Regions from separate parts of the Bacillus sp. XF8 genome, predicted to be linked through region 1. Evidence: riboswitches for the same ligand, from Rfam matches in the RefSeq annotation. Region 1 holds a riboswitch; each other region holds the start of a gene.
The links. Region 1 has a riboswitch for S-adenosylmethionine ahead of J4P91_RS01435 (YezD family protein). Riboswitches for the same ligand answer to the same signal wherever they lie in the genome.
Positions count from the first base shown of each region.

Region 2: it holds a riboswitch for S-adenosylmethionine, as region 1 does, so the genes downstream of both, J4P91_RS17685 (hypothetical protein) here and J4P91_RS01435 (YezD family protein) in region 1, are expected to answer to the same signal.
Region 3: it holds a riboswitch for S-adenosylmethionine, as region 1 does, so the genes downstream of both, J4P91_RS16560 (cyclase family protein) here and J4P91_RS01435 (YezD family protein) in region 1, are expected to answer to the same signal.

Region 1 covers NZ_JAGDQK010000002.1:189,296-197,170, forward strand. Annotated here, with positions in the region: gene lysA (diaminopimelate decarboxylase) at 1-1,179, shown strand, start outside; SAM riboswitch class I at 1,294-1,401, shown strand; gene J4P91_RS01435 (YezD family protein) at 1,471-1,614, shown strand; gene J4P91_RS01440 (phosphoadenylyl-sulfate reductase) at 1,699-2,403, shown strand; gene sat (sulfate adenylyltransferase) at 2,449-3,585, shown strand; gene cysC (adenylyl-sulfate kinase) at 3,598-4,191, shown strand; gene J4P91_RS01455 (nitrite/sulfite reductase) at 4,203-5,825, shown strand; gene J4P91_RS01460 (DUF3906 family protein) at 5,837-6,049, shown strand; gene cobA (uroporphyrinogen-III C-methyltransferase) at 6,271-7,047, shown strand; gene J4P91_RS01470 (sirohydrochlorin chelatase) at 7,049-7,801, shown strand; gene J4P91_RS01475 (NAD(P)-binding protein) at 7,776-7,875, shown strand, end outside.
Region 2 covers NZ_JAGDQK010000028.1:50,568-63,049, reverse strand. Annotated here, with positions in the region: gene rraA (ribonuclease E activity regulator RraA) at 1-91, shown strand, start outside; gene J4P91_RS17720 (DUF4430 domain-containing protein) at 472-2,382, shown strand; gene J4P91_RS17715 (DUF4430 domain-containing protein) at 2,438-3,304, shown strand; gene J4P91_RS17710 (energy-coupling factor transporter transmembrane component T) at 3,327-4,199, shown strand; gene J4P91_RS17705 (ABC transporter ATP-binding protein) at 4,178-5,839, shown strand; gene J4P91_RS17700 (ECF transporter S component) at 5,812-6,534, shown strand; gene J4P91_RS17695 (YwiC-like family protein) at 6,749-7,459, shown strand; gene J4P91_RS17690 (hypothetical protein) at 7,506-7,697, opposite strand; SAM riboswitch class I at 7,829-7,927, shown strand; gene J4P91_RS17685 (hypothetical protein) at 8,028-8,288, shown strand; gene J4P91_RS17680 (NAD(P)H-dependent oxidoreductase) at 8,575-9,150, shown strand; gene J4P91_RS17675 (group-specific protein) at 9,147-9,512, shown strand; gene J4P91_RS17670 (DUF2269 family protein) at 10,564-11,079, shown strand; gene J4P91_RS17665 (serine hydrolase domain-containing protein) at 11,253-12,482, opposite strand, start outside.
Region 3 covers NZ_JAGDQK010000025.1:49,323-61,804, forward strand. Annotated here, with positions in the region: gene argF (ornithine carbamoyltransferase) at 1-179, opposite strand, end outside; gene arcA (arginine deiminase) at 210-1,442, opposite strand; gene argR (arginine repressor) at 1,719-2,168, opposite strand; gene J4P91_RS16525 (amino acid ABC transporter ATP-binding protein) at 2,551-3,273, shown strand; gene J4P91_RS16530 (ABC transporter substrate-binding protein) at 3,387-4,181, shown strand; gene J4P91_RS16535 (amino acid ABC transporter permease) at 4,324-5,016, shown strand; gene desB (Delta(10) desaturase DesB) at 5,071-6,156, opposite strand; gene J4P91_RS16545 (FAD-dependent oxidoreductase) at 6,780-8,306, shown strand; gene J4P91_RS16550 (nucleotidyltransferase domain-containing protein) at 8,335-9,114, opposite strand; gene J4P91_RS16555 (PRK06851 family protein) at 9,271-10,380, opposite strand; SAM riboswitch class I at 10,533-10,645, shown strand; gene J4P91_RS16560 (cyclase family protein) at 10,734-11,369, shown strand; gene J4P91_RS16565 (hypothetical protein) at 11,386-11,769, opposite strand; gene J4P91_RS16570 (ATP-binding protein) at 12,007-12,482, opposite strand, start outside.

The DNA.
Region 1 (7,875 bases):
GCATTTCATCGTGCTTTCCAGGAAAGTGGGTTCTCTTACCAAGTAGCGTATGCAAGTAAAGCGTTCTTGTGCATGGAGATGTGCCGAGTAGCTCGTGAAGAAAATATGTCTTTAGATGTTGTTTCTGGAGGCGAATTGTACACTGCTTTGCAAGCTGGTTTTCCTGCATCACGCATTCATTTTCATGGTAATAATAAAACGGAAGAAGAGATTATAATGGCGCTGCAAGCAGATATTGGCTGCTTTGTGGTAGATAATTTCTTTGAAATGGAAATATTACATGACTTAGCACAGCAGTATGGAAAAATTGTAAATATATTAATCCGAGTTACACCTGGAGTAGAAGCGCATACACATGAATATATTACAACAGGGCAAGATGATTCGAAATTCGGTTTTGGAGTTTCTACCGGCCAGGCAATGCAGGCGATTCAAATAGCGTTAGAGAAATCAAATTATAATGTGTTAGGTATTCATTCACATATTGGATCACAAATTTTTGAAACAGCAGGATTTGTTCGGGCGATCGAAGTATTGCATAACTTTTTAGAAGAGATAAGAGAACAGACTGGTTATGTTGTAACAGTGTTAAACGTCGGCGGAGGTTTTGGAATTCGCTATACGGAAGCAGATACACCACTTACACTTGAAACATATGTGCATGCTGTAACCGAGGCAGTGAGAGACCAATTTACACGAAATAATTATCCTCTTCCAGAAATATGGATTGAACCAGGGCGTAGTATTGTTGGGGATGCAGGAACAACAATTTATACAGTGGGAGCTGTAAAAGATATTCCGGGTATTCGTAAATATGTGTCAGTCGATGGGGGAATGACAGATAATTTAAGACCAGCTTTATATGGAGCGCGTTATGAGGCAATGTTAGCAAATCGAGGAAAAGAAGAGGCTGAAGAAGTTGTTTCGATTGCTGGAAAGTGTTGTGAGAGTGGGGATATGCTTATTTGGGATATAAAACTGCCGCAAGTTGCTTCAGCAGATTTGTTAGCGATCTCTTGTACCGGAGCATATGGATATTCTATGGCGAATAATTACAATCGTATTCGCAGACCGGCTGTAGTATTTGCAAAAGGTGGAACATCACAAGTGGTTGTTGAACGAGAAACATATGAAAACATAATTGGGAACGATCGCATACGTATAAAAGAGCTTGTATAATGCTAAAAGGAGTTGTTCAAATGGAGCAACTCCTTTTAAAAAAATAAAAAATATAAAATATATCGGAAAACTAGGATTGAAAAAAATCAGAATTATGATAAAATACAAATACAAAGCTTATCAAGAGAAGCGGAGGGAACTGGCCCTACGAAGCTCAGCAACCTGCTTATAGAAGCAAGGTGCTAAGTCCAGCAAAATGGCATCCATTTTGAAAGATAAGGTAAATATATTACCGAACAGTCTTTTCGAAATGGAAAAGATTTTTTTTATGAATAAAAAGGGGGGCTGTTCGTGGGAGTGCGTGGACATTTTGACGAAGTAGCTGAGAAAATTCAAACGATGCTTGCGGATATGAAATATGGTTCTATTACAATTGTTGTGCAAGATGGAAAAGTGATTCAGCTTGAGAAAAGTGAAAAAGTACGCTTAAAGTAAAAAGCGCTGACTAGAAAAACTAGAGGCGGTTTTAATCTATTTTATTAGATTAAAACCGTCTTTTTGCGTTACAGGGGGAAAAACATGCTGACGTATGAAATGTGGAAAGAGGATTTCGTTTCTTTTTCTGAGGAAGATGAAACAAAAGGAGCGTTACAAGTATTAGAGTGGGCCTATAAACATTATGAGAGTGAAATTGTATATGCATGTAGCTTTGGTGTAGAGGGAATGGTTTTGTTACATCTTATAAACCAAGTAAATCCATCTGCGAAAGTTGTATTTTTAGATACAAACGTTCATTTTCAAGAAACATACGATTTAATTAAACGAGTGCGCGAAAGGTTTCCGGATCTCGAAATTATTGAAAAGCAACCATCGCTTACGCTTGAAGAGCAAGCAAAAAAGCATGGCGATAAGCTGTGGGAGCATAATCCAAACCTCTGTTGTAAATTAAGAAAAATTTTACCGCTTGAAGAATCTTTATTGAATGGAAAAGCGTGGATATCAGGGCTAAGAAGGGAACAATCTGAAACGCGGAAACATACAAGGTTTATCAATCAAGACCATCGCTTCAAATCTATTAAAATTTGTCCACTTATTCATTGGACGTGGAAGGAAGTATGGCGTTACGTATATAAGCATGGTTTACCTTACAATCCATTGCACGACGTCGGTTACCCAAGTATAGGGTGTGAAAAATGTACGTTGCCTGTGGGAGAAGGTGGAGATTCAAGAGACGGACGATGGGCTGGAAAGATGAAAACGGAATGTGGCCTTCATTTTCAATAAGGTCATGATTGATTTTAAATATATGTGAAAGAGGCGTACAGGAAGATGAATGAAACAAATGAATTAGTAAATCGTGTTGATGAAACATGTGAAACAAAAGGTATTGCAAAAGAAATTGAATTGGACAAAATTTCTTTAAGTGACTTAGAGCTTCTTGCAACAGGTGGTTATAGCCCACTTACTGGCTTTTTAAAGGAGAAAGATTATCAATCTGTTATAGAAAAAATGCGTTTAGTAAGCGGTGATGTATGGAGTATACCTATTACACTACCAATAACCGAGGAGCAGGCAGAACAACTTCAAATTGGTGAAGAGGTTCGTCTTGTCAAAGAAGGAATCACGTATGGTGTTATTCAAATAGAAGATATTTTTACACCGGATAAGGAAAAGGAAGCATTGCTTGTTTATAAAACGGCTGATACTGTCCATCCAGGTGTGAAAAAGTTATATGACAGGCCAAATATTTATGTTGGGGGAACAATTACGCTTGTGAAGCGTTTTGAAAATGATAAGTTTGATTCTTATCATTTAGATCCAAGTGAAACACGTGCCGAATTTGCGAAACGTGGCTGGAAAACAGTGGTAGGGTTTCAAACGAGAAATCCTGTTCATCGTGCGCATGAATATATTCAAAAGTCTGCACTGGAAATTGTAGATGGCTTATTTTTAAATCCGCTCGTTGGTGAAACGAAATCAGATGATATTCCGGCTGATGTACGTATGGAAAGTTATGAAGTGCTTTTGAAAAATTATTATCCAAGTGATCGTGTCTTTTTAAGTGTTTTTCCAGCAGCAATGCGTTATGCGGGGCCACGTGAAGCGATATTTCACGCGCTGGTTAGAAAAAACTTTGGCTGTACACACTTCATCGTGGGACGTGATCATGCTGGGGTAGGTAATTATTACGGTACGTACGAAGCACAAGAGATTTTTACGAATTTTACAGTAGAAGAGTTAGGGATTACACCACTCTTCTTTGAGCATAGTTTTTACTGTACAAAATGTGAAGCGATGGCTTCTACGAAAACATGTCCGCATGGTAAAGAAGAGCATGTTATTTTATCAGGGACGAAAGTAAGAGAAATGTTGCGAAATGGAGAAATTCCACCAAGTGAATTTAGCCGTAAAGAAGTTGTAGAAATATTAATTCGTGGTTTACAAAAAGAAGTCGTTACAAAATAAGGAGAGAGTAGGATGGACGTAAATATAACTTGGCATACAGCATCTGTTTCAAAAGAGGAAAGACGAAAGAAAAGTGGTCACCACAGTTTTGTACTTTGGTTCACAGGATTATCAGCTTCTGGAAAATCAACAGTAGCAAATGCGGTTGCCCGAAAATTGTTCGAAAAAAATATTGGGAATTATGTACTAGATGGCGATAATATTCGTCATGGTTTAAATAAAGATTTAGGATTTTCCGAAAGTGATCGGACAGAAAATATTCGCCGGATTGGTGAAGTGGCGAAGTTATTTGTAGATCAAGGGACAATTGTACTAACAGCATTTATTTCTCCATTTCGAGTGGATCGCCAACAAGTAAGAGATATTCTCGAAAAAAATGAATTTATCGAAGTGTTTGTAAAGTGTCCAATAGAAGAATGTGAGAAACGTGATCCAAAAGGACTTTATAAAAAAGCGAGACAAGGCGATATTAAGCAATTTACCGGTATTGATTCGCCATATGAAAAACCTGTAGAGGCAGAAGTAGTGGTAGAAACACATATTTATTCAATCGAACAATGTGCAGAACAAATTATCGGTTACTTACAAGAGCGTAGCTTTATATAGGGGGAATAAAAATGAGTTATGAAAAAGTGTGGGCAAACAATGAAAAGTTAAATGCTACAGAGAAGAAGAAATTAGAAAAAGATGGATTGGAAATCTTTAAAGCGATTCCGTATTATGCTGAAAATGGATTTGATTCTATTCCGAAAGAAGAGTGGGATTCCTTTAAATGGGCGGGGTTATATTTACAGCGCCCAAAAGAAGCAGGGTACTTTATGATGCGCGTTAATATTCCTTCTGGTATTTTAACGAATGAACAAGTGGAGGTATTGGCTTCGATTGCGGAAGATTATGGTCGTGATGTTCTTGATATTACTACAAGACAGGCGATTCAATTCCATTGGCTTGAAATTGGTCAAATACCAGATATTTTTAACCGCTTAGAAAAAGTAGGATTATCAACAGCCGGAGCTTGTGGTGATATTACAAGAAATATTATTGGGAACCCTCTCGCTGGTATTGATGGTGATGAATTATTTGATACAGCACCAATTGTAAAAGAGGTATATGAGTTCTTCCAACATAATGACGAATTTTCGAATTTGCCTCGAAAGTTTAAAATGTCAATTAGCACAAACGTATATAATGCAGCAAATGCTGAAATTAACTGTGCTGCCTTTACTCCGGCTACAAAAGAGATTGATGGAAAAACCGTGGAAGGATTTCATCTGCGAGTAGGCGGTGGATTATCTGCCCGTCCGTATTTAGCGCAGGAGTTAGATTTATTTATTCTTCCTGAGCAAGTGAAGTCGGTAGCAATTGCAATAGCTACAGTTTTCCGTGATTTCGGATATCGTGAAAAGCGACATTTAGCACGTTTGAAATTTTTAGTTGCCGATTGGGGTGCGGAAAAATTTAAAGAAAAATTATTAGAATATACAGAGCCTTTACATGATAAAGGAAAGGATGCTTTGAAAGGATGGAATGCGGGTTATTTCTACGGTGTTCATAAGCAAAAACAAGGTGATTTATCATATGTGGGCTTTAATGTACCGGTTGGGCGTTTACACTCTGAAGAGTTCTTTGAAATTGCTAGAATTGCGAAACAGTATGGGAATGGTGAAATTCGCACATGTAACTCACAAAACTTCATTATTCCGAATGTTCCGGAAGAAAATATAGAAGGGCTGTTAAAAGAGCCTTTATTTGAAACTATTTCTGCAAGTCCAAAATCTTTTATAGGATATGCAGTATCATGCACAGGTATTGAGTATTGTAACCTTGCATTAGTAGAAACAAAAGAAAGGCTACGTAATATTGCAGATTATTTAGATACACAGCTTGTTCTAGATGTTCCCGTTCGCATTCATATGGTAGGATGTCCAAATTCATGTGGACAAAGACAAATTGCGGACATTGGTTTGCAAGGAGTGAAATTAAAAACGAAAGAAAAAGGAATTGTTGAAGCGTTTGAAATTTATGTAGGTGGTACGTTATTAGATGGTGGTGTCTATAACCAAAAATTAAAAGGGAAAATTGATGGGGAAGATCTTCCGAATGTTCTTGTATCGTTTTTAACATACTTTAAAGAGCAGAAACTGCCAGCTGAAACATTTTATGAGTTTGTAGAACGCGTTGGAGTAGAAGATTTACAAGCAGCATTGAATCATATTTTAGAAGAAGTGATTGCATCTTAGGAGGGAGCAATATGGATTTGTATCGTTTTGAAGCAGTATTGGCAAATGATGTTGTTCCTGTAGTAGTTGTTGCACAAAGTGAGGAACAGGCATTTAGACTTGTTGAGGTAGAATTAGAGAAGTATTTTTTACCGCTGCCAGAAGTGAAGGAAATCTCTCTATATGAAAAAAAGAAGATTCGAAAAGGTGCAGCATTTGTCATTCATGAGCAGGAAACGTTGTAATACAAAATGACACTGATTTGAATAGAAACTTCCATTCGTAATAGGAATGGAAGTTTCACTTTACCCCGCACTAACGGGCAGTAATAACCTCAATTTAAGGTTTTAGGAAATCAAAGAAGCTAACTGCCCGTTAGTGCCCGATTTGTAGGGCTAGCCATCAGTGGGGGATGAAACTTCTCACTGATGGAAGTTTCACTTTATAGTAGAAATGAGGAGAGATGATGGGAAAGGTGTATATTGTTGGGGCAGGACCGGGAGATCCAGATTTAATTTCTGTAAAAGGAGTAAAGTGTATCGAGCGGGCGGATGTTATTTTATATGATCGACTTGTAAATAAAGAATTACTTTCTTATGCAAAGCCAGATGCTGACTTAATATATTGTGGGAAATTGCCAAACTATCATACGATGAAACAAGAAACCATTCACGCCTTTCTTGTTAAATATGCAAAGAAAGGAAAAATCGTAACGCGATTAAAAGGCGGGGATCCATTTGTATTCGGAAGAGGTGGTGAAGAAGCAGAAGCGTTAGCGAAGCATGGTATTCCGTTTGAAATTGTGCCTGGCATTACAGCAGGGATAGCTGCTTCGGCATATGCGGGTATTCCTGTAACACACCGAGATGCGAGCGCAAGTTTTGCTGTTGTGACAGGGCACCGAAAAGATGGTGCTGAAGAAGAAGTGAAGTGGGAAAACTTAGCGAAAGGTGTCGACACGCTTGCTGTTTATATGGGAGTAAGTAATCTTCCTTATATATGTGAACAGCTTTTGAAACATGGAAAAGGGGAAGATACGCCAGTTGCTATTGTAGAATGGGGAACTACATCATCTCAGCGAACCATTACAGGAACGCTAGGGACAATTGTAACGATTGCTGAAAAAGCGCAGATCCAAAATCCGAGTATGATTGTAATCGGGGAAGTTGTTCGTTTTCGTGAAAAAATCCATTGGTTTGAACAACAGGCTGACATTACGTATCCAGTAAGCGGAGTGTTATAAAATGAAAGCTGTGTTATATATATGTCATGGAAGTAGGCTGAAAGAGGCAAAAGAAGAAGCGATAGGTTTTGTTTCTTCTTGTATGAACCGTGTATCAGCTCCTATTCAAGAACTGTGTTTTTTAGAGTTAGCACAGCCTGTTATTTCAGAAGGATTTGTTAATTGCGTAAGAAGAGGAGCAACAGAAATTGTCGTTGTTCCTGTCTTTTTATTAGCAGCAGGGCATGTGAAAGAAGATATCCCAAATGAATTAAAAAAAATGCAAAATAAATTTCCTTACATTGCAATTACTTACGGAAATCCGTTTGGTGTTTCGGAATCACTTGTATCGGCTACGTATGAGGGAAGTGGCATTAAAGAGTATGAAAGTGAAGTGACTTTATTGCTAGTTGCAAGGGGGAGTAGTGATCCTGAGACGTTACAAGATATGAAGCGTATTGCTTCTCTGTTTGAAAAAGAGGAGAAAGTTAGAAAGGTAGAAGTATGTTATTTAGCCGCAGCAGAGCCTCGATTTGAGGGGGAATTAAAAGAAATTGTAGAACGAAATGAGGAGAATGTTGTCATTCTGCCTTATTTATTATTTACGGGTCTATTAATGAAACATATTGAGAAGGAAGTGCGTGGATACCATTCTACAAATATATATGTAAGTCCTTATTTAGGGAAAAATCGTATGTTTCAAGAGATGCTAATTCAGAGAACGGAAGAAATATTAAGGGGAGATGAGTGTGTATCCACTTACAGTACGAATTGAAAAGAAACGTGTTGTTGTCATTGGTGGTGGAAAAGTGGCATCATTTAAAATCGCTCCTTTACTAAAAGCAGGGG
Region 2 (12,482 bases), on a different contig from region 1:
TGGAGAAATCAGGTGGATACCGAATCAATTTGTGTATGCAGATGAAGATGGTGTTATTGTATGCGAGCGACCAATTCATAGTAGCCTGTAGTATCTATATAATAGAAGCTTTATAAATTAATGTAATAGACTATTATTCATAGAAAATAAATCAGAGAAAGCATAGACAAAATCTCGTGTCAATAGTAAAATAATACAGAAATTTATAATTTGATGAATGTATAGGTATGTCGTTTATACGATAACTTTAAAAGGGAATTAGTGGAAGTTAAGTGGGTTCGCCGCTAAAAGTGAATGTTATCACAAAAATACATTCATAAGCTACATTATCTTTCCTATACAAATACACCCGCTACCTATGCGGATAGGAGGTGGTGTGCATTTTGTTTAGCACTCACGGTAGAGTGCTATTGCACGCCCTTAAAGGGCCTTTTTTTATGTATATGTAAGCAAAGGGAGGAATAACCAAGGATGGCGATGATGAAAAAATGGCTGCTTACGTCGATAATGGCAGTTACATTAGTGTTTGTTTCATTCACAAATACTGTACATATTACGTTTGCTGAAGGAAAAACAGCAACACTTGCGATCATTGGGGAATCGCAAAAAGGAGTTATTCTATGTCCGAAAGAAGTGCCTATTGAAGATGGAGAAACAGCCTATAGTTTGTTACAAAAAGTAATGGGGACTAAAGTAACAGCTGAGAATACGAAATATGGTATCTATGTTAAAGGTATTGACGGTTTAATGGCTGGTGAGACAAGTGGCTGGACATATGATGTAAATGATAAAGCTGCCATGGTAGGGGCAGATAGTTATAAATTAGAATCTGAAGATGTTGTTGCATTTCGTTTTGTTGAAGATTGGAACAATATGAGTACAGAAAAGTTGCAACAAGTACTCGATAAGATTGGAACTTGTGAAAAAGATCCAGGTGCAACAAAACCAGAAGAACAAAAGCCAGATGGTCAAAAACCTGAGGAACAAAAACCAGAAGAACAAAAGCCAGATGGTCAAAAGCCTGAGGAACAAAAACCTGAGGAGCAAAAACCAGAAGAACAAAAGCCTGAGGAGCAAAAACCAGAAGAACAAAAACCAGAGGAACAAAAACCAGAAGAGCAAAAACCTGAGGAACAAAAGCCTGAGGAGCAAAAACCAGAAGAACAAAAGCCTGAGGAACAAAAACCAGAAGAACAAAAGCCTAATGAGTTGAAAGAACCAATCAAAAATGAATTACTAATGAAGCAATTAGATCAAGCGATTGCTAAAACATCACAAAAGATGATGGAAGATGGAATTGATAGTGATTGGGTAGCAATTGCACTTGCTCGTTCAGGAAATAATATTCCAGTAGAAACAAAGATTAGTTATTTACAATCTTTAACGCAAAAAGTAGAAAAACGTGTGGAACGATTTAGCGCTACAGATGTAGCAAGAACTGTTTTAGCGGTATCAGCGGTAAATGGGAATCCAACGAATGTTGCAGGAACGAATTTAGTTCAAAAATTGTATCAATCTGAAAAGTTAAATTCTGTTACTGGTTATACATTCGCTTTACTTGCACTTGATACAAAAAAATATGAAGTACCAGCTGGAGCAAAGTGGGACCGCGCTGCTTTAGTAAAAGAGATTTTAAATGCACAGCATACAGATGGTGGCTGGACATATAATGTTGAAAGTAGTAAGGAAGAAGCTAGTAATATTGATGTAACAGGTATGATTTTATCGGCATTAGCACCGTATCAAAAACAACCAGAGGTAAAACAAGCTGTAGACAAAGCAGTACAATATTTATCAAATAAACAATTGAACACTGGCGGGTTTGAAGCTGACGGCCAAGAAAATTCTAACAGTGTTGCGCAAGCGATTATTGGACTTGCCATTACAGGAATTGATCCAACTAGTGAAGCATTCACTAAAAATAATGTAAACGCAGTTTACAATTTAATATCATACCAACTTGCAAATGGTGAATTTAAATGGTTGCCAAGTGACGAAGAGGGTAGTAGTATGGCTACTGAACAAGCATTTCTAGCACTTGTTCAATATAAAGCATTTGTAAATGGTAAAGGTTCTATATATGATTGGACAAATTCATCAACTGAAGGCGATAAAAACTCAGTTGAAGAGCCGAAGGAACCTGTAGTGGATGAGAAAAAAGTAATTGAAGAGCAAGAAGTGATTCAAAAACAAGAGAAACAAACAAATGATGAGAACTATCGTGTTGTTACAAAAGACAACACAGTAAATAATGAAAAAACTGCGATAAATCGCTGGTTACCGAAAACAGGAGCGTCAGCTTGGGATACTGCTATGCCAGTAGGAATGGGCGTATTATGTATCGCTGCTGCATATGTTTTATGGAGACGAAAAGCAGCTTAACAAAAATTAGGAGCAATGATTTGCTCCTAATTTTATTAAGAAGGGTGAGAAAAGCATGAGTATGATGAAATGGTTACTCTCATTTGTCCTTTCATTTGGATTGCTTGTTGGATGTAGTCAAAATGAGTTAAAACCTGAACAAAAAGCAATTTCAAATCAAACAGAACAAAAAGAGGAACTGAAACAAGAAGAGAAGAAAGACGAAAGTAAACAGGAAGAGCCGCAAGAATCAGTCGAGAAAAATCAACAAGAAGAGCAGCAAAAGGATAATCAGGAACAAAAACAGCAAGAACAACCTGAAATAAAGAAAGAAGAGAAAAAAGAGCAAGAACCAGTTGCTGAGCAAAAACAGCAAGAACAACCAAAAGCGCAGCAAGAAAACGCTGAGCAAACGAAAGCGCCAGAAGCAAAACCAGAAGTAAAAGAAGAAGTAAAAGAAGAAGCTAAAGTAATTAATCAGCCGAAAGAAACACCAAAGCAGGAACAGCCGAAAGAGTCGTCTCCTAAGGTGGAAGTACAACCACAATCAGAAGCGAAGCAAGAGCTAAAACCAGAACCAAAGCCAACACCAGAACCAGAACCAGAACCAAAACCAGAGGTGAAGCCAGAGCCAACACCACAGGCTCAGCAAGTTACCATTTCTGTACGTGGAGATCAAGGGTATTTATCTAGTGCGAAGAAAGTCGATGTAAAAGATGGAGATACAGTTTTTGATATATTAACAAGTACAGGTTTAGATGTTGATTCAACTGGATCGGGAAATAGTAAATATGTAAAAGGGATAAATGACTTATATGAATTTGACAAAGGACCAAAAAGCGGATGGAAATACCGTGTAAATGGTGCTTTTCCAAATCGTAGTGCCGGTGGATATAAAGTAAAACCAGGCGATAAAATCGAATGGGTATATGTGTTAAATTAGGAAAGGGCTTTAGGTAAAGGTTATGAAAATTATCTTTTCTTCTTTACATCCTTTTGTGAATTTTTTCTATTATATTGGGGTGATGATACTATGTATGGTGTGTCTTCACCCTCTTTTTTTAATTGGTGCGATTATTATGATCGTGTTGTTAAACATCATGCAAGGAAATGGTGAGAAAATAAGAACAATGTTACCAAGCACGTTTATTTTCTTTGTAATGGTTATTGTGTTAAATCCTTTGCTAACGCATAGGGGCGCGACTACATTATTTCGTCTAGGGGATAATCGAATTACATTAGAAGCGTGCATGTATGGACTAATAATGGGATTGTTGTTACTTGCTATTATGTTCACATTTACTTCCTACAATGATGTGATTTCAAGCCATAAATTTTTGTATTTATTTTCACGGATTTCACCGAAAGTTGCGCTATTGACAATGATCACAGTCCGTTTTGTTCCTTTATTTACCCGGCGTTTAAGGCAAATTACTCTTGTTCAAAAAACAAAAGGTGTTCAACTAGATTCAGGCTCATTCATAGGGAGAATCAAAAATGGAATGAAACTTTTGCAGGTGTTACTTGTTTGTTCTTTAGAAGACGCATTACAAACTGCAGATTCCATGCAAGCGCGTGGGTTTGGAGTGACAAAGCGTAGTACATATATTCAGTATCGCATGGGGAGACAAGATTGGTATATACTTGCGTGTTTAGTGTTTGTATTACTAAGCTGTTTTGTACTCAATTATTACGGTGCTGGCAAACTATCAATCTATCCAAGAGTGGAATCAGTTGCATTTCAGCAATATGATGGAATACTATTTATTTTATTTATACTGTTTATTAGTTTACCAATCATAATGGAAGGGAGGGAATGGTTATGGTGGCGCATGTAGAAATAAAGGACTTAACATTTACGTATGCTGATGAAAAAGTACAAGCATTAACGGGCGTTTCCTTAGCGGTTTCTCAAGGTGAATTTATTGTGCTCGCCGGCCGTTCAGGATGTGGTAAGACAACACTTTTGAAACATTTCAAGAAAGAGTTACTTCCAATTGGAGGGCGTACAGGTAATGTGTATTATAACGGGACTTCTGTACTGGAGATGCCAGATTTATTGTCAGCACAAGAGGTGGGAATGGTGTTTCAAAATCCAGAAAATCAACTTGTTATGGATACGGTCATTCAAGAATTGGCATTTTCTCTTGAAAATGTTGGTCTAGAGACCAATATAATTCAAAAGAGAATTGCTGAATTCATTAGTTTTTTAGGTTTTCAAGATTTGTTACACCAATCTGTTCATACATTATCCGGAGGACAAAAACAACTTGTTAATTTAGCAGCGGTTCTTGTTTTGCAACCAAAATTGTTACTGCTTGATGAACCGACAGCACAGCTTGATCCAATTGCAGCAAAAGATTTTTTAGGGTTATTGAAACGAATTAACGAAGAACTCGGGATTACAATTATAATGAGCGAACATCGTTTAGACGAGGTAATTCCACTAGCAACTCGCGTTGTGTTTATGAATGCTGGGGAAATTATTTATGATGGAATCCCGCAACATGTCATATCGAAAATGTGGGCATTAGAAGAATTCCGACCATTTATCCCTCAAATTCCAAGGTTGTTTTTAGAATGGAATGTAGAGCAAATACCCTTTACAGTAAGGGAAGCACAAACACAAATTCATTCCAACGTATCTATCGAACATGAAGTGCCAGTTATATCGCAAACAGAAAAAAAAGAAGTGATTTTACAAGCAAAACATATATCATTTCAATATGAAAAAAATAGCCCTTTTATTTTACGGGACTTAACCTTATCAATTGAACAAGGGAAGTGGACTGCGCTTGTTGGGAAAAATGGTACTGGAAAATCAACACTTTTAACGATCTTAGCAGGATTAAATAAACCTAGAAGAGGAAAAGTACGGTTGGACGGAACGGAGATTCATAAAAGTAATTCAAAGGAACGATTTAAAAAAATCGGATTTGTATCACAACATCCGTATTATCATTTTACATTTGAGACGGTGTGGGATGAAGTTTTTGAAAGAGCAAATGAATTATATGGTGTTAAAGGGAAAGAAATTGCAGAAGATATGTTAAAACGATTTTGGCTTCATGCTATTCGCGATCGTCACCCGCATGATTGTAGCGGGGGAGAACAACAGTTAATTGCACTGTGCACAGCCTTGTTATCGAAGCCAAGTCTATTATTACTAGACGAACCGACAAAAGGCTTGGATCCAGAGAAAAAAGAAAGATTAGGTGGGCTGTTTCAAGAGTTACAAAAGGAAGGAACAACAATTGTGATGGCAACACATGATATTGAATTTGCAGCTAAATATGTGGATCATTGTATGATGTTATTTGATGGGAAAGTAATTATGGATGATATGCCAAAGAAATTCTTTAGTGATAATTTCTTTTATACAACATCTATTAATCGTTTTATTCGCAAGCAATTACCTTATGCATTAACGTGGGAGGATGTGTACAAAGCGTGTCCAAACGATATTTTGCTATCATAACGCTTATTTTCATTATTGTAATAAGTACACTTTTGTTTACTTCTTTTGTAACAGATGAATATTATATTTGGTATAGTTTATTTCTATTATGTATTATTATGTTACCTTTTTACATACGATTTGAGAGGAAAACATTTGTTTCACGTGAAATAGTCATTGTAGCTGTTTTAGCAGCAATAGCAGCAGTTAGTCGTGTACCATTTTCAATTATGCCAAGTGTACAACCAACTTCCTTTGTTATTATTGTATCTGCAATTGTTTTTGGAAGTGAGACAGGCTTTATAATTGGGGCAACGGCAGCACTTGTATCTAATATATTTTTAGGACAAGGGCCTTGGACACCTTGGCAAATGTTTTCGTGGGGTATGATAGGTTTTATAGCTGGTTTACTGAGAAATACATTTATAATGAGAAAGTTATGGGGTAGGGTTATTTATGGATTCATAGCAGGCTTTGTTTTTGGCTGGATTATGAATTTGTGGGGGATACTTGGCTTTTTAGAAGGATTAACATGGAAAGACTTTATTGCATACTACGCTGCAAGTTTTTACTTTGATTTAGCTCATGCACTTTCAAATGTAATCTTTCTTGTTTTATTTAGTTCATCCTGGATTAGAATCATTACGAGGTTTAAAAAGAAATACGGAATTTTAGATGGGGATAAAGAGTTAGTATCTCAAGCAAACAAAGCATAAGCAAATATTGCAAAGCATAAGAATATAAAGTAGGGTCGCGACTTACATATTCGTTTGCCTCTTTCATGCTTCTTACCATTGGTGAGGAGCATTTTTTATACAGATTATAATATGGAAAGTGTCAAGAAATTGATTTAATATGTTTCGATTTTTATATGAGATTTTTTATATAATAGTAAATGAGAAAAAATTTCAAAGAGGAGATGCCATATTCATGAAGCTAGTTGTTCCAAAGCAGCACGGTGCATGGGGGATGCTGCTGATTCCATTTATACTTAGTGTTCTACTTGGTAAATCTACTTTATATCATATTCCGCTCTTTATCGCTTGGTTATGTATCTATTTAGCAACGTATCCATTTTTAATGTACATGAAGCAAACACGAAAGAAAGAATTTTTACATTCCGCAATTACTTATTTTATGATTGCATGTGTTTTCGGGATACTATCTTTACTATACGAATGGAGAATTCTTTTCTTCGCAGCTATTATGATTCCGCTCTTTATGGTGAATATATATTTCGCCCGTCAAAAAAAGGAGCGAGCTTTAGTAAATGATATTTGTGCAATACTCATTTTTTGCATAGGTGGTTTGATTAGTTATTATTTTTCGATGAAAACAGTTGATGAAATAGCTTTTGGAATTGCAGGTATTTCTTTTCTATACTTTTTAGGCAGTACATTTTATGTGAAAACAATGATACGTGAAAAGAATAACCCTACTTACCGTTATGTTTCATGGGGCTATCATATTCTCTTAATCATTGCCTCTTTAGTGGTAAATCCATGGCTTTCCCTTGTGTTTATACCAAGCCTAGTTCGTGCAATCGTCTTGTATGGTAAAAAGATATCTATATTAAAAGTTGGGGTTTTAGAAATCGTTAATTCTGTATATTTTTTAATTGTAACGGCAATACTGTTGTAGTATGCCATTTGAGATACTTCCCATCCAGTAAAGAGATGGGAAGTATCTATTTTTGTTCTAAAATATGAACCGTATGATCACATGTTTGTAAAGCATGTTCTACAGCCTGGAGAGATTTTTCGATTCGTTCTCGATTACCGCTTTTTTCGACTGTTTGCAATGCATTTTCTAAAGATTGTTTTGCTTCATGCAAAGAATGATAAGAATCTTGAACATATCCACGAGCATTTTTATTCATCATATTTTCCTCCTTTTCTACATACAATTTTAGTATGGGCGTTAGAAAAGAAAATATTACTCATTGCGGTTATTTTATATTGTTTGACAATTACAATAGAAGTAGCTATAGTAAGATATAAAGTGAATATTTTCTTATCCAGAGAGGTGGAGGGACTGGCCCGATGAAACCCAGCAACCGCGATGCAGGTGCTAATTCCAGCAGAACATATTTGTTCTGGGAGATAAGACGAAGATATATGTAACTTCTTCTTATCGAAGAGGTTTTTTTATTGTAAAAAAACCGATTCTAAAAACAACAGAATAAGAAGAAAGGGGTTGCAATTGTACTGTGACACTTGAAAAATACGTAAAGCTGCGTAATGCAGTATATGAATATATGATAGAGCAAGATAAACCCATATCATTATTAGATATTCAAGAACATATCGTTTCGCATCATGAAGGAAAATTCACGAAAAAAATGTTACACCAATTTTATTTATCAAGGTTATTAGACGAACTGAAACTGGATGGGAAAATTACTTTAGCTAATGATGAATACCACTATGCTGAAAAAGGGGTATATTATAAGGCGAGAAAAGGGAGCTAGTTTAGTCTCTCTTTTTTATGTTATAATATATCTGAAAATTTAAAATGTATGTAGAGTAAAAGACTGCAGAAGCAGCCTGATACAAGGGAATGGTGTTGAGTGTGTAGTGTCAAAAGTTGAATATGCCCTGAAAGAGGCATTTCATTCGGCTAGAAACGAAAAGAGACACCTTCGCCGAGTAGGTGTCAGTTGGTTTGTCAAATGGGCTTGCCACTTGACATGTATTAGAATATCACGCAACCTTTCGGAAGTCAAAAGGGAATTTAAGGAAAGGGGTTGTTAAAAGGTGAACATACTCATCATATATGCACATCCTAATCCATCTAGTTTCAATGCATCCATTTTAGAACATGTGCAAAGAGGACTTCAAGAAACAAATCATTCGGTTATATTACTTGATTTACATAAGGAACAATTTAACCCAGTACTTGTTTTTAATGAGGATAAGAGAAGACGTGATTTAGCGTATGAAGAAGAGACAGAGAAATACAGAACATTAATCAAGGAAGCAGATTTTTTAATTTTTATTTATCCAATTTGGTGGTGGGGAATGCCTGCCATTTTAAAAGGTTTTATCGATTGTGTTTTTGCTGCGGGGTTTGCATATAGATATGAAGGTGTAATGCCGAAAGGATTGCTTATAGGGAAAACGGCATGGGTTATTAATACTTTAGATTCACCGTTATGGTACGTGGCACTCTTATATCGCTCTGCAGATTGGGTGATTATGAAAAAGGGTATTTTAGGATTTTGTGGTATACGCCAAATAAAACGTTCTGCCTTTCAGTCTGTAAAAACAAGTAAGGAAACAAAACGTGAAAAGTGGCTTTTAGAAATACAAGAAAAGGCTAAAAAATTATGAGTGAAGTAGAAAATATATTGAGATGCTGTAATCGGAATGATGATTTGTTTCGTACGTATATCGTTTGTTTACTTCAATTGAAACATCATAATGAATCGTTTAAAAAGGTATACCAAGAATTAAGAGCAGATTATTTAGTAAGGGGAATTTGTGAACGAGAAGTTGATGGGATCATCAAGGAAAGCAAAGAGTACAAAAAGTATGATGTACCGAGAGTGTTAAGGTGGGATTTTTTGCGAAATAATCCAGCGATAATTGAAACTGTTTGTACGACGTTATTTACATATAGAAGATTAAATCTTTCCTATGAGGAATGGGGAGATGTAATAAGATGTATAGAAAACAATGAATTACTGCCATAGTTATTATGTAAAAAAGCTAGTATAAAACTAAGTTATATCGTTTTCAGATAAGTGGAGGAAAATAAGAGGCCTTTTCGTTTTTGTTGAGATTGTGTAGAAATAATAATATTATTTCATTTTTCTTCTAAGAACACTCTACTTCTGACAAACGATATATAGGAAGTTTTTTAGTTGTTTAGTCATTTTTTTATTTAGATAGGGTGTAAAAAAGTTAATGAAGATGGAGAAGAGTGAAAATATAAAATCATATATGGGTTGGAGCTATACGGAAAAAATCATAAAATAAGTAAACGAAAGAAGGGTGATAAAGAAGAAAAAGGAGCATTTTTATGAAAAATAGAAAAGGAACAGCGAATGATTATAAAACAATTTTAAATGTATGTTAAAGGGGAACATAAGGACTTAAAGGTGTACTCCATATTAAAGTTTTAGATGTTTTTTTTATGCTTTATTACAGTGATATCGTTATTTAACAACAGTTATATATTGCGATGAATAAGTTTGTGAAGATTTACACTTAAAGTAACGGGGCGTTAGTTTAATAAGCAAATAATTAAAAATAGAACTTTCATTAAATTGGAAGTTCTATTTTTACGCCTAATATCAACATTGAACTTTAATAGAGCCTTTTAATAAAATCTATTTTAAAAGAAAAATTTGTTATTTACTTAGAATTTAAACTAATCGGATCTTACAATTTTGTCAGTGTACGACAGCTTTGATAAGATTTAAAACCATTGGATTCGAATTCAAAGTAGAAACTTCAACTTCATTGTAAAGCTTAACAAATACATGAAGAGAAATAATCTGTATGAGATAAAAGGTAACAGTTTTTACGTCTGTTATCTTTTTTATAAAGGATTTGATATAAAGATAATTACCATTTTAAAAATAAGACCATAGAAGTAGGGACAATTAAGACTGTGGCACATTATAAAATGATTTTGCTCTTATTATAATGAATAGTGCTAATACAGTGACGACATCTGTTGGTATTAACGTATAGAAATATTTTTCTAAAAAGCAATAGAGTAGTTTGGAGGTATAGAGAATGAGAAAAATAGGACCTAATGGCATGAGGTGGCTCAAAATTATTCATGTTTTTCTAGTAGTATTATTCTTTGGGGGAATTTTGAGTTCATTGGCGCTAAATCTTCATCTTGATATGACAAAATATAACGAGTCCTATCTCAGTTATAAAACACTTATCGTAATTAGTGATAATGTTGTTAGATGGGGAGCAATTGGAACTTTACTAATCGGTTTTACATACGGATTTTTCACCAATTGGGGGTTTTTTAAGTATAGATGGGTTGGGGTGAAATTTGTTCTTTATATGATCCAAACGTTTGTTGGAATTTTTGTAATAGACAAATTGATGGTAGCCAATATGGAATTATTGGAAACGCAAAAAGAATTAGCTTTAAGTAATCCGGTTTTCATTCAAAATCATGCGATCAGACAATATGCAGTCTATTTTCAAGTTGTTGTTACTATTTTCATATTTATTATTTCCTATTTAAAACCTTGGAGAAAGAAAAAACTTCAATTGAAACAGGAAAGTTAATATGTAGTTTTGTAAATCGAAACACGAAAAGCATGGTTAAACATAACCATGCTTTTCGTGATTTTATTATCTAATTAATACATAGTGGAATTTTGTACTCTAAAGTAAAACCAAATCATAAAAAACGAACTATTTTACATGATTTCGATTCAAATAAAAATGAAGAAAAGCTTTCACTTCTGTGAAAGCTTTTCTAAATGTTTTGCAATTTGTACATACATATTTGAATAAGTTGCATGAACATCGCTACTTGGTTCAGCATCTGAGGAAAAATGTACAATCACCATATTTGCTTTTGGATCTATATAGAGGCATTGCCCATAGCTTCCTAACACTTCAAAGGCACCTTGTTCATTGTGGGGAATCCACCATTGATTATGATAAGAAATAGATGCACCTGGCCCGATTGGTAGCTCATTTTCTTGTATGTTTTTTATACTTTCTGAAATAGAGGAAGGAAGAACTTGTGCGCCATTGTAACGACCGTTATTTAAAATCAATTGACCAAACTTAGCCATATCTCTTGCAGTGGCGTTTAAACCGGCGCTCGCTTGTTCAACTCCTGTTTCATCAGTAATATAATAAGCATTTTCTTCCATACCTATTTTGGACCAAATTCGTTCGCTTACATTTTCGGCTAATGATTTACCGGTTACTGTCCGTATAATCCAGCCGAGTGTTTCGGATGAGCCGTTATTATAAGAAAACTCAGTTCCAGGCGGTGCAGTTTCTTTTGCCTCTCGTAACATATCATAAATTTTCATAGGGCCATCATAGTTTTTACTACGAGGAAGCATATTACTAGCTAAATATAACTGAGCATCTTGATTTTCTAATCCTCGCTGCATATACCCGTGTGTCGGGTATTCAGCAGAAATTTGCATGTCCATTAATTGTTGAATCATTGCTTTCCCGAATGGCGTATTTCGTAATTCTTTGATGTATGTTTTAGCAGTCTTATTTACATCGATGCGTCCTTCTTCAGCTAATGATTGCACAAGCGCACCAGTAAATACTTTAGCCAAAGAGGCCATCCCGTGTGGCTCATTTTGTTTATATCCATTGAAATAATGCTCGTAAACAAGTTTTCCGTTATGTACAATGACAAATGCATCTGTTTTATTTTCATCCAGCAGTTTCTTTAAAGGAACATTTTCTCCATTTTCCTTTTTAACAGAGAAATCATCTAAGTTTTGTAGTGCAGTAGGGAATGTTGCTACTTGTTCAGGATTATTTTTCACTTCACTTGTTAACGCTAGTTCCTTCATATGTGTGTATGACCAACGTAAATAGGGGTCTTGTAACCAATTTTCCTTTGTCACGTTCTCTTTAGAAGGAGAGACCTTATTTTGTTTGAAAAGTACAAATCCAAGTCCTGTTACGACAAATAATAGTGTAAGTAT
Region 3 (12,482 bases), on a different contig from region 1:
GAAGTTTTTTCAAATAAGAGTGCTACATTTTTCCCTTCTAAATAACGGTGCGGGATACCATTTTTCTTTTTCTCTTTTAATTCTGCTGCTAAATCTAGAAAATATAATAATTCTTCTTTCGTAAAATCTTTTTCAGCAAGAAAACTTCTTCCTTTTAAGTTTGGTTTAGTCATCAACATGATTCATCCCTACTTTCTCCGTTATTTATACTAAATATCTTTTCGAACAATTGGCATACTCATGCAACGTGGACCCCCACGACCGCGAGATAATTCCGAACTCAATACTTCAATAACTTCTATACCATGTTCACGTAATAAAGCATTGGATACATAGTTGCGATCATATGTAACAACTACTCCTGGCGCAATTGCTAATGTATTTGATCCATCGTTCCATTGTTCACGAGCAGAAGCAATTACATCTCCTCCTCCGCAAGGAATAAGTACTAATTCACTTAAACCTAATACTTCTTTTAAAGCTTCAGTTAAAGATGTACGATGTGTAATTTTTAGAGTTTCTTCATCCTTTCCTTTTTCTAAAATATATATATTCATATTTCCTTTTGGTCCTTGGATAGCTGGATGAATTGTAAATTTATCGTAATCGACCATTGTAAATACTGTATCTAAATGCATAAATGCTCGACATTTTGGAATTTCTATTGCTAGTACTTTCTTAATTTTATTTTGACGACTAAATAAATTTTTAGCTAAACGCTCAATTGCTTTAGCTGAAGTACGAGCAGATACTCCAATTGCAATTGTTTCCTCATTTAAGATCAGCTCGTCGCCACCTTCAATTGGAAACTTATAATCACGATCTAACCAAACTGGCACATTATGATTTGCAAATCGTGGATGATGCTTAATGATATATTCCATAAACAATGATTCACGTCTCCGTGCCGGCTCTCTCATTTTATTAATTGTTAAACCGTCACCTATAGTAGCTGCTGGATCACGAGTAAAATATAAATTTGGCATTGGATCTAAATAAAATGGATAATGATCTTCCATTAATTCATATAGATGTGCTTTCTTACTTGTTTCAATTTCATTTTTCCGCACACCACCCATAATTTTTTGAATCAATTCTTCATTTGAAAAGGAAAGTAAATATTCTTTTAAAGTTTGATGTGCAACGTTTACGTCAGCCTGTCCTTCTTTTAAAATATGATCAACAAATTCTTCCCGAAGCTTTTTATCAACTAACGCCTCAGCTGCTAGTTTTTCTAAATAAAGAACTTCAACACCCCGATTGCGTAATGTTTGTGCAAAATAATCATGTTCTTTTTGAATAATTGGTAAGTATGGAATATCGTCAAATAATAATTGCTGTAAATAATCTGGCGTTAAGTTTTCCACTTCTTTACCAGGACGTTTTAATAAAACTGTTTGTAATTCCCCAATTTCTGAAGTAACATGTATCGGATGTTTCATTTGTTGTACCTCCTTTTAAATTTGTTTGATGCCTTACAAGTACATAATAACTGGTACGTGCTTTTCACTTTGTGAAAACGTTAACATTATTAAGTGGAATATTTCACAAGTTATTTTTTAAAATAATATATATTTGTATGTTTATAAGTTTTTTCACCCTACATTTTACAAAACAGCTGTATATTACGTATATATAATGAATAACGCTTTACTAATTCATATTAAAATTCTAAAAAAAATCCTGTTTCTAGTAACGATTAGAAACAGGATTTTCACTTACATAATTAATTTCAACCTTTCCTCTAGAACCTTCCTATCCGATTCTGATCGAGAAATTACAAGGCATGTATCATTTCCACATATACATCCCACTTTTTCTTTCCAGTCTAAAGAATCCAATAAAGCACCGATAACGTGGGCATTACCAGGTAATGTTTTAATAACCGTCAATTGATCTACATAATCAACCCTTATGACAACCTCTCTCAATTTTTTCTTTAACTTCATATCAGTTTGTAAACTATCTTCTGAGAAAACCTTATATATAGTTAAGCCTCTTGAAGAAGTTACCTTTATTAAATTTAACTCACGAATATCTCGCGAAATTGTCGCTTGTGTAACCAATACACCCTGTTCTTCTAATAATTCTACTAATTTCTCTTGTGTATCTATTTCATACTCTCTCACCAATTGTTTAATGAGTCGTTGTCTTTTTTCTTTTTTCATAAAAGACACCCTTTCGAATATTTATAGTTTTATTATATCTTGCTATAATTTCCATCCGAAAGAGACAAGGTTAAATATTGCGGAAACGTTCATAGTTTATGATATATAAAACTATCCGTCTTATTTTTAAAAGTTCTTAGTACTGCTAGAACAATTCTTCTCTATTCAATGTATGTAACTTTTAACCCACAAAATTTGTTAGGTGCTTCAGTAATTAAAAATTTCTATACTATCTAATAGAAAAAAATGATTTTATCTTCCTCATTTTACTTATTCCCAGACAATGTTTTTCGCAAAAAATAAAGGGTTTTGGCACTTTATGACTAATAACAAAAATAAGAGGCAACATTTGTAAAATACAAATTTGACTGGGGGGGTTGGTATGATTCAGGTTCAAAATCTAGTAAAATCGTTTGGTTCATTAGATGTTTTAAAAGGAATTAATTTAGAAGTAAAAGAAAAAGAAGTTGTTGTTTTAATTGGCGCAAGCGGTTCAGGAAAAAGCACTTTACTTCGCTGCCTCAACTTTTTAGAAATGTACGATGAAGGTGAAATTCACTTACAAGGAGAACGAATTGATCCAAAAAGTACAAACTTAAATAAAGTCCGCGAAAATGTTGGAATGGTATTTCAACACTTTAACCTCTTTCCACATATGACCTCATTAGAAAACATCATAGAAGCACCCATTCACGTAAAAAAACTAGACAAAGCAAAAGCAAAAGAAATTGGAAACGACCTATTAAAGAAGGTTGGCTTACAAGACAAAGAAAATGTAACGCCTCACCTTTTATCTGGCGGACAAAAGCAACGTGTTGCAATCGCACGCGCACTTGCGATGAATCCTAAAATCATGCTATTTGACGAACCTACATCAGCTCTTGATCCTGAACTTGTTGGAGAAGTACTTCAAGTTATGAAAGAACTTGCTGGGGAAGGAATGACAATGGTAATCGTCACCCATGAAATGAACTTTGCACGAGATGTAGCAGATCGCGTCATTTTTATGGATGACGGACAAATTGTAGAGGATGCACCTCCAGAACAATTTTTTTCAGCACCGTCAAATGAGAGAGCAAAACAGTTTTTACGAAACATTTTATAAAAATATTTTAATCTCATCCGGGTAGCTTATCTCCCAATAGAAAAACTCTCATAGCACTTTGAAACGTGGCATTACTGCCCGTATGTAAAAGATAAATATTTAGGAGGGGTTTTGTGAGAAAGAAAATATTTACTGTTGTTGCAACTATTACACTATGTGCATCTTTTATACTTGGGGCCTGTAGTAAGGAAAGTAGTACAACTTCGACAAATGGCGAAAAGGAATTTCGTTATGCAATGAGTGGTCTATATAAGCCGTTTAACTTTAAAGAAAATGATGGAAAATTGGTTGGCTTTGATGTTGAAATTGGTGAGGCACTCGCAAAAAAAATGGGAATGAAGCCTGTTCCAGTTACAAATCCTTGGGAAACATTAATTCAAGGTCTAAAAGCAAAAAAATATGATGTGATATTAGGAAGTATGGCAATTACAGAAGAACGCTTGAAAGCCGTGAATTTTACGAATCCATACTATCGCTCCGGTGCACAAATTTTTGTAGCTAAAAAGAACAATTCTATTTCTTCAGTAGAAGACTTAAAAGGAAAAAAAATCGGTGTTGTAAAAGCTAGTACATTTAAAGCACTTGTCGAAAAACATACAGATCAAATCACAGAATATGATAGTGACGTTACAGCTCTTATGGATTTAGAACCAGGCCGAGTAGATGCTGTTATTACAGATCAAATGGTTGGCCTTCGTATGATAAAAGAAGGTAAATCAAATATAAAAGAAGCTGGCAAACCATTAAATCTTGATAAAATGGGAATTGCAATTCGCAAAGATGATAAAGAAATGGTGAAGAAGGTAAACAAGGCATTAGATGAAATTATTAAAGACGGCACATATGAAAAAATCAGTAAAAAATGGTTTGGACGCAATATTCTTGGAGAAGAAGAAAAGACAAAATAAAATGACTTTCTTTTTTTACAAACCAGAATGGATCTACTCTTCTACAGGACAAACCATTTTTAATCCATAAGCGATGCCCCACCTCAGCCGTGGGGCATTTGCATCTATTTCTTAAAACAAAATCTATATTGAGGTGACACTAATGATTGAAATTTTTATATCGACATATCCTACCCTTCTAAAGGCCGTTGTCATAACATTACAATTAACATTAACTTCCTTACTACTCGGTTCATTAATTGGACTACTATTTGCCTTCTTTCGTATTTCTAATAATAAAGTATTAAATAGTATTGCCCATGTTTACATCGCTATTATCCGTGGTACACCTTTAATCGTACAAATCGCAATTCTTTACTTTGGTATTACATCTGTCATTGTCTTCACACCTTTTTGGGCGGGGGCAATCGCTTTAGCTATTCATAACGGAGCATATATTACCGAAATTTTCCGCGGTTCTATTCAATCTGTCGATCGCGGACAATTAGAAGCTGCCCGTTCCCTAGGAATGTCTTATCCACTGGCTATGCGACGTATTATATTACCACAAGCATTTCGTCTCTCTATTCCGCCTCTAGGAAACCAATTTATTATCGGATTAAAAGATTCTTCACTTGTTGCCTATGTAGGTATGTCAGAATTATGGGGCTCTGGCCTCTCTATAGCAGCTGGTAACTTCCAACAATTAGAAACATATATTGTTGTTGGTATATACTATCTTGCACTCGTACTTTTATTTACCTATCTCGTAAACCTTTTAGAGAAAAGACTTCAGCGTAAACAAAGTAATTCTTTGCAAGTAAATAAAGGGAAAGAAAAGGCAGCCTCTTTATAAAACTAAAAGCAAGCTACTGACAAAGTAGCTTGCTTTTAATTGACTTATCTATCATCATGGATTCACTTTTTTGATAGTTTCCTGCTCTTCTATATGCTCCTCACGATACGCAATATTATCAGGATCTAATCCATTTCCTAAAGAACCATAGAAATGTTCCCTATGAGGATCGACTAATTCACTGCCTTGATAGTATACGCGAGGCGTGTTCCAAAGCGCTGCTAATGCTTTCGTCATCGGCATTTCATGATAACGCTCCGGCCACATTTCTTTAATCTTCTCTTTTACTAACGGGTAATATTTTGAACTCATAGCAGGGAACAGATGATGTTCTGTATGATATGAAAAATTAAAATGCAAAACGTCAACCCAGCGCGGCACTGTTACGGACAAACAGTTAGCTAGCGGATCATTCACAGGAACAATTGGGTTTAAGCGATGGTTTGTTGCAATATATGCCATTACAATAAAGTTTGCAATTAGTAACGGAATCACATACGCAAACAACCACTTTGCAGGCCCCAAAATAAATAGTAAGCTAATCCACACTGTCCACGGCAAAAGAAGTTGAAGCCATACAGATCGTTGATTCGATGACTTAAATTCTTTTATAAAATGAAAGAACATACGAGTTGAATGTATTGTAAATTGAATTGTTAGTGACAGAAAACTAAAGAAAGAACGTACATGAAGCGGCATACGATACACCCATCTTAAAAACTTACTCTTCTTCATCTTTTCAAGCGTTGGCCATGCATCAGGATCATGTTCCTCATGTTGCGTATGCACATGGTGCGTCGCATTATGCCACTTTCTCCACAATTTTGGTCCTGTAGACAATGGCATAAATGCAATTGCCCCTAAAAAATCACGAAGCCATGCCTTTCTTACAACCGTTCCGTGCAAAATTTCATGTCCTAAAAATCCAAGCGAAGCAAAACATAACCCGAGAACAATCGCAATCCCGAGATTTGCCCACACATTCAAGTCGAATAAACCGATCGTTATTAATCCAGCTACCGCCACAAGTAAATAAGCCAGTCCACCAAACAAACGAGTTGGAACTGGTTTAAATGCTTTTTTTGGCAAATGCGGCGATACACGTGCTGCATACCATCCAAACGTATGAAGCTCCTTCATCCTTTTGCCCCTTTCTTATGCCGCGCTTACGCAACTTGCATAAATCAATTCTTGTTTCCAGATTGATAAAACTAGTTAATTACAAAAAGCATTTATAATAAGTAATTCATACTCACTCTACCGTCACTCATTTTTGCTTTTATTATCAATGAAAAACATTTCTCTTTTTACTCTTTATCAACCTTTCTACATGATGAATCATATCAATAGACTTTCTGTATTGTCAACAACTTTTATGACCTAGTAATAAAATGTGATTATATTTTTATAATAATATTTTATTTCACCAAAGAAAAAACATAGATTTTATATGCTTTTATCCGTTATATATATAAATACTTTAACATATAAGAAAATTAGCTTTATTCAAGAATAACTTATATATGAACAGAAATAATTCTTTATGAAATTGACTGTCATTTAAAATACGTTTATGACGAAACACGCGTTTTTTATTATACTAAAATAATTTTTACGTTTTTTAAATATTTATAACTTATTCTTAATTTCCTTCTGTTCACTGTACAGCATTCCCCTATTTTAAATAAAAAATAATCTACATGAATTTCATATAAATTGGAAAAATTAAGTAGTAAATTGTTTTAAAACAGGAGGGATATACGATGACAAATGATTCATTTCCCCAATTTCCAGAACCGTACTGGCGTGATTCTACTTCACTCCCTATTTTTCCAAAGCTATCAGAAAATATAAGAACAGAAGTTGCAATTATTGGCGCTGGAATTACAGGCATTACAACTGCTTATTTACTTGCAAAAGAGGGTATGAAAGTTGTTTTAATCGATTCCGAAAATATTTTAAATGGAACGACAGGCCATACAACTGCAAAGATTACTGCACAACATGACCTCATTTATGATGAACTGATTAATCATTTTGGAGCTGATCAAGCTCGGCTATACTATGAGGCAAACGAAAAAGCATTGCAATTTATTAAAGAAACAATCCAAACAAATAACATCGACTGCGACTTTACTGAAGAAGATGCCTACTTATATACAACTTGCAACGATGGATTACGGAAATTAACAAAAGAATACGAAGCTTATAAAAAGCTAAACATTCCTTGTGACTATACTCAATCCATTTCAATTCCTATCTCAGTTCAAGCAGCGCTTGCTATGAAAAATCAGGCACAGTTCCATCCTCTTCATTATTTAAAAAATCTTGTCGAACGTTTTATTGAAGCTGGCGGAACGATCTATGAGCAGACCACTGCAATCGATATTGAGAAAGGGTTCTATCCACAAGTTATTACAAAAGATGGCCATCGGATTACATGTGGATATGTCGTATCCTGTTCCCACTTTCCTTTCTATGATGCAACCAACTTTTTCTTCGCAAGAATGTATGCAGAGCGCTCCTACGTTCTCGCAATAAAGGCAAAGAATGATTATCCCGGAGGCATGTATTTAAGTATCGATAACCCTACACGTTCCTTACGCTACACAACAATGAATGGAGAAAAACTCATTCTCGTTGGTGGAGAAAGCCATAAAACAGGACAAGGAATTAATACGATGCTTCATTATGAAGCACTGCACTCTTTCGCGGAAGAAACATTTGGGATAGATGAAATTCCTTACAGATGGTCAACACAAGACTTAATTACTCTAGATAAATTGCCTTACATTGGTCATATTAATGAAAATAATCCAAACATATTCGTTGCAACAGGTTATCGTAAATGGGGTATGACATCTGGAACTGCTGCAGCACAATTACTAACAGCTTCAATTACAAAAACAGATAGCCCTTACAAAGAACTCTTTGCTCCATCACGATTCCATGCAGATCCAGATATAAAAACATTCCTGTCTCAAAACCTTGATGTGGCAAAACATTTGATTGAAGGCAAGTTAGAATTTGCTCTCCGTAAACCAGAAGACCTTGAAAACGGTGAAGGTGCAGTTGTAAGAGTTCACGGAAAACGTGCAGGTGCTTATAAAGACAAAGAGGGAAAATTACATATTGTTGATACGACCTGTACACACCTTGGCTGTGAAGTAGAATGGAACAGCGGTGATTGTACGTGGGATTGTCCTTGTCATGGCTCACGCTTTTCAATTGAGGGGGATGTAATTGAGGGGCCAGCAGAGAAACCACTGAAGCGGGTTGATGGAGAATAAAATTAGCTAAAATAAACAGAGCACCAATCTACTGGTGCTCTGTTCCTATTTCAAATAACATATCTCGAAACAAACCATTCAACATCTCAACTTCAATACCCTTTCCTTTTTCAATTCCCTTCACATACTCCTGATAGTACTTTATCTGCTCCTCCAAAAACTCATTTAATACCATAATTTTTGGACCAGCATCTAGCTCAACACCAGCTTTTTTCTTTATTAGTAAATCTTCAATTTCATTTAAAATTTTTTGTTCTAGTGAAAGTTCAGTAATTAATCGTTCAAATTCTACAGGCGGTAATGTCCCTTTCTCTTCTAACCACTTGCAAGCTAAAATAGGGCGCAATACGTAGAAGTACTTTTTCAACTTCACACTCTCTCCTTGTAGAAATTCACGATAGTTTTTTGAAGCCATATGTAAGTAGTGATAAATCGTTGCTTTTGGATCAAAATCGTTTTCGCTCATTTTCTGTAGGCGTTCTGGAAGAGTCGAGTTCTTAGAATAAAAAATTGGAGAGCGGATCCATTCTAATAGTGCTGGATTTGATTTTGCAAATAGCTGCAGTGCTTTTCTAATATCCCAACCACTTATATCTAAAGCATCACTAATTGGATACTCAATAACATCACGTTTTTCATTTACGGATAAATACCAATCTACTGGATGAATATATACAAATCTAACATCGTAATCACTATCTTTCGACGGGAATCCCCACGCACGGCTTCCAGATTCCACCGCAAATAAAATCTTTACATTATTCTCTTTCTCAATTCTCTCTAATTCCAATTGAATTTTTTCCCTCATATGTATCATCCTCATTTTCTGATCATTTCCCTGGAAATTCGACAAATATAATATACTTATTATTGAAGTGTCATTCTACTGCTAACATCGATATATCGAGAACTCTTTAGTATGTAAGGAAGCTGTCAGATCCTTCCTGACAGCTCTACAATCACTTCATTTTTGCTGCTCACTAACAAACTTGGCAATTCTCTCAAATTCACTCTGTATTTCGTCTTTATACGCATCTACTTTTGTAAAATCCATCGCAGTAATATAAATTCGTTCCAATTTATCTCGAACTGCTTTTGCTTTCGCTAAAAAAGACATCGCTTCACTCATTTTTGTTTTATATTGAATGGAAACATCGCGAATTTCTGTAGCATATTTTTCATCCGTTCCCGGAGTAACAATGAGATTATACATATCAATAATCTCATCACCTTCTCGCTCAGGAAAATATTCATGCGGTGCGGTGCTGTCAAAGATTGCAAAACCTAATTCTCTTACAATAATCATATCAAGGCTATTCGGGTCAAAGCCGCAATGATACACTTCAACTTCAAAACCTTTTTCTTCTGCTGCCGCTGCTAACTTTTTTAACATCGTTGATTTCCCTGACCCCGGGCGTCCTTTAATAAAATAACGATGCTGGATACCTTCTGTTAAATTTGGAACGAAATCAACCGCACCTTTTGGTGTTGCTGCCCCTAAGAAACGGCGCTTTACAACTGCTTGTTTTCCTTTGTTATCTGCGAATAACTTTTGTATAAGCTGATTTGTTAATTCATTCGCTTTTTGAAAATCAATATTATCAATATAAATTCTCTCCCAATCATCATGTATAGCTAATGCTTCTTTGAAACAAGCATATGCTGATTGAAATGCACCACTTGCTTCTGAAATATAACGTGTAATTTCATCTTTATGTTTTCTTAATTTCTCGGAATCCCATGCAACACCTAAGTTTACGTATTCTTCTACAACTCCAGGTGTTTTGGGCTCAACGACATGGGGTGCTGTTCCATCTACAATTCCTACTTTTAATTTTGGAATAATAACCCCATCGATGGATTTGTTATCAGAGGAACAATGCAAAAGTTCAATATCATATCCTCTTTCAGCCCACTCACGCCCAATTGCTTTCATCAGTGAGGATTTTCCTGTTCCTGGACCACCTTTCAAAATGAAAAGCCTTTCCAATCCACTTAAACTTTCCTCATATAAACTATAAAAACCTCTCGCTGTATTTCCTCCAGCATAATAATTTAAAATCTTCCCTGTCACTGCACTCACTCCTTTGCAGCAGTTTACTTACATAAGCTACCATATGCTGGAACCCTTAGTTGGGTGAATACCTATTGTCATTCTTGAAATAAAAAAGGAAATGAATTACAATAACAATAACAAAAAAATATGAATTTTAAAACTAAATAAATTTCTTATCGAGAGAGGCAGAGGGACTGGCCCTTTGAAGCCCGGCAACCTCAGTTTATATAAACTGAACAGGTGCTAAATCCTGCAAAATGCAATGCATTTTGGAAGATAAAACATGAATTTACATGCAAGTATGTAAAGCCTATCTTTCTTGATTTGAAAGATAGGCTTTTTATATTTTAAAAATTATTGGAGGTATCCCGATGAAAGTAATCGATTTATCACAAACATTCGAAAACAATATGTCTCAATTTCCTGGAACACCGCCGATTCATCTAGAACCTATTACAAGTGTTGAGGAGGCTGGATTTCAAGTCACAGATTTTCATTCAGTTGTTCACGTTGGTACACATTGCGATGCACCTGCCCATTTTATTTCAGGTGCAACAACAATTGATCAATTACCACTTGATCAGTTTGTAGGTGAAGCTATTCTAGTTGATGTAACACATGTACAAGAACGAAAATTGCCTAAGGAAGTATTACATGATGCTGGGGTAAAAGAAGGAGATATCGTCATTTTCCATTCTAATCTCTCAAACAACTGGAATACAGAAGCATATGAAAAAGAAGCCTTTTATCTTTCAGAAGAACTTGCTGAAGAATTAGTTAGATTAAAAGTAAAATCTGTCGGTTTAGATTTCATTTCTCCCGATGAAGTGACGACCGAAACATCACCAATTCATCATATTTTATTAGGGAATAATATTTACTTAATTGAAAACTTAACAAACTTAGACGCGATTAAAACGAAACGTTTCTTCTTTTCAGCGGCACCATTAAAAATTAAAAATAGTGATGGGGCATTTGCAAGAGCGTTTGCAGTTATTTTTGAATGAATGAAAAAAGCAGAGATCACCTTTGATCTCTGCTTCGATGTTTTCTATTTAAATTAAAGAAAAATTGTTCAATACGAGGACGAACCCATGCAAAATAATCTTTATCTTTCTTTTTCGTACAAATGATTTCTTCTCCGTCAACCATTCCAACAAGCTCTAGCTCTAACAATTGCCTCGTAAATTCTAGAATATTTACTTCTTCTTCTGGATATTCTTCCTTTAACTTCTCTTCGATTTCTCCTAATAAAAAGCCGTCACGCATCATTGCAAGTGCATCAATACAAAGTGGCGGCATTTCATATTTTTCGCCTGTAATTGTATCTTTTACAATATAATTCTTTTGCTCTTTCCGAAATTGAATAGTGTGTAAACATACAGCCGAATTTAATGTTAATTCCATCATACCACCTCTTTCATAATATCTGCATAGAAAAAAGGATGCGTGTGCACCCCTCTTTTTAATTCACGTAAAACAAAAAACTACAAACCGTTATATGAGCAAGAAGCTGCATACCGATATTTTTCTCCATTATAAACTAAGTGTTTTATAAAAAAAAGCATTCTCGAATCTTTTTATAAAATGTTTATATTTACACAACAAGAGCACTTTTCAGAAAAGTACTCTTGTTTCGAATTTCTATATAGTTGGCAATGTTATTTCTACTTTTGTGCCTTCGCAAACGTCACTTTCAAATTTGATATCCCCTTGATGTTCTGCAATAATTTTGTGTGTAATGATCAAGCCAAGACCAGTTCCATTCTCCTTTGTTGTATAAACAGCTTTTCCGAGTTTTTCTATTTTCTCACTATCCATACCGCATCCTTCATCCTGAATACAAATACAAACTTTTTCTTCAATCGTTTTAGATGCATAAATCTTTAAATTTCCACCATCCATCATAGATTCAATTCCGTTTTTCACAAGATTTATTACTACTTGCTTTAATTGTTTTTCATCACCATTTATATCAGGTAAGTCTTCATCTACCTGTATATAAATTTTTACAGCGTACTGCATTGCATAACTTTCCATCAATTGAATAACATATAACAAAATCTTTTGCATATCACACAATTGATAAGTTGTTGGTCTTGGCTTTCCAAGCAGCATTA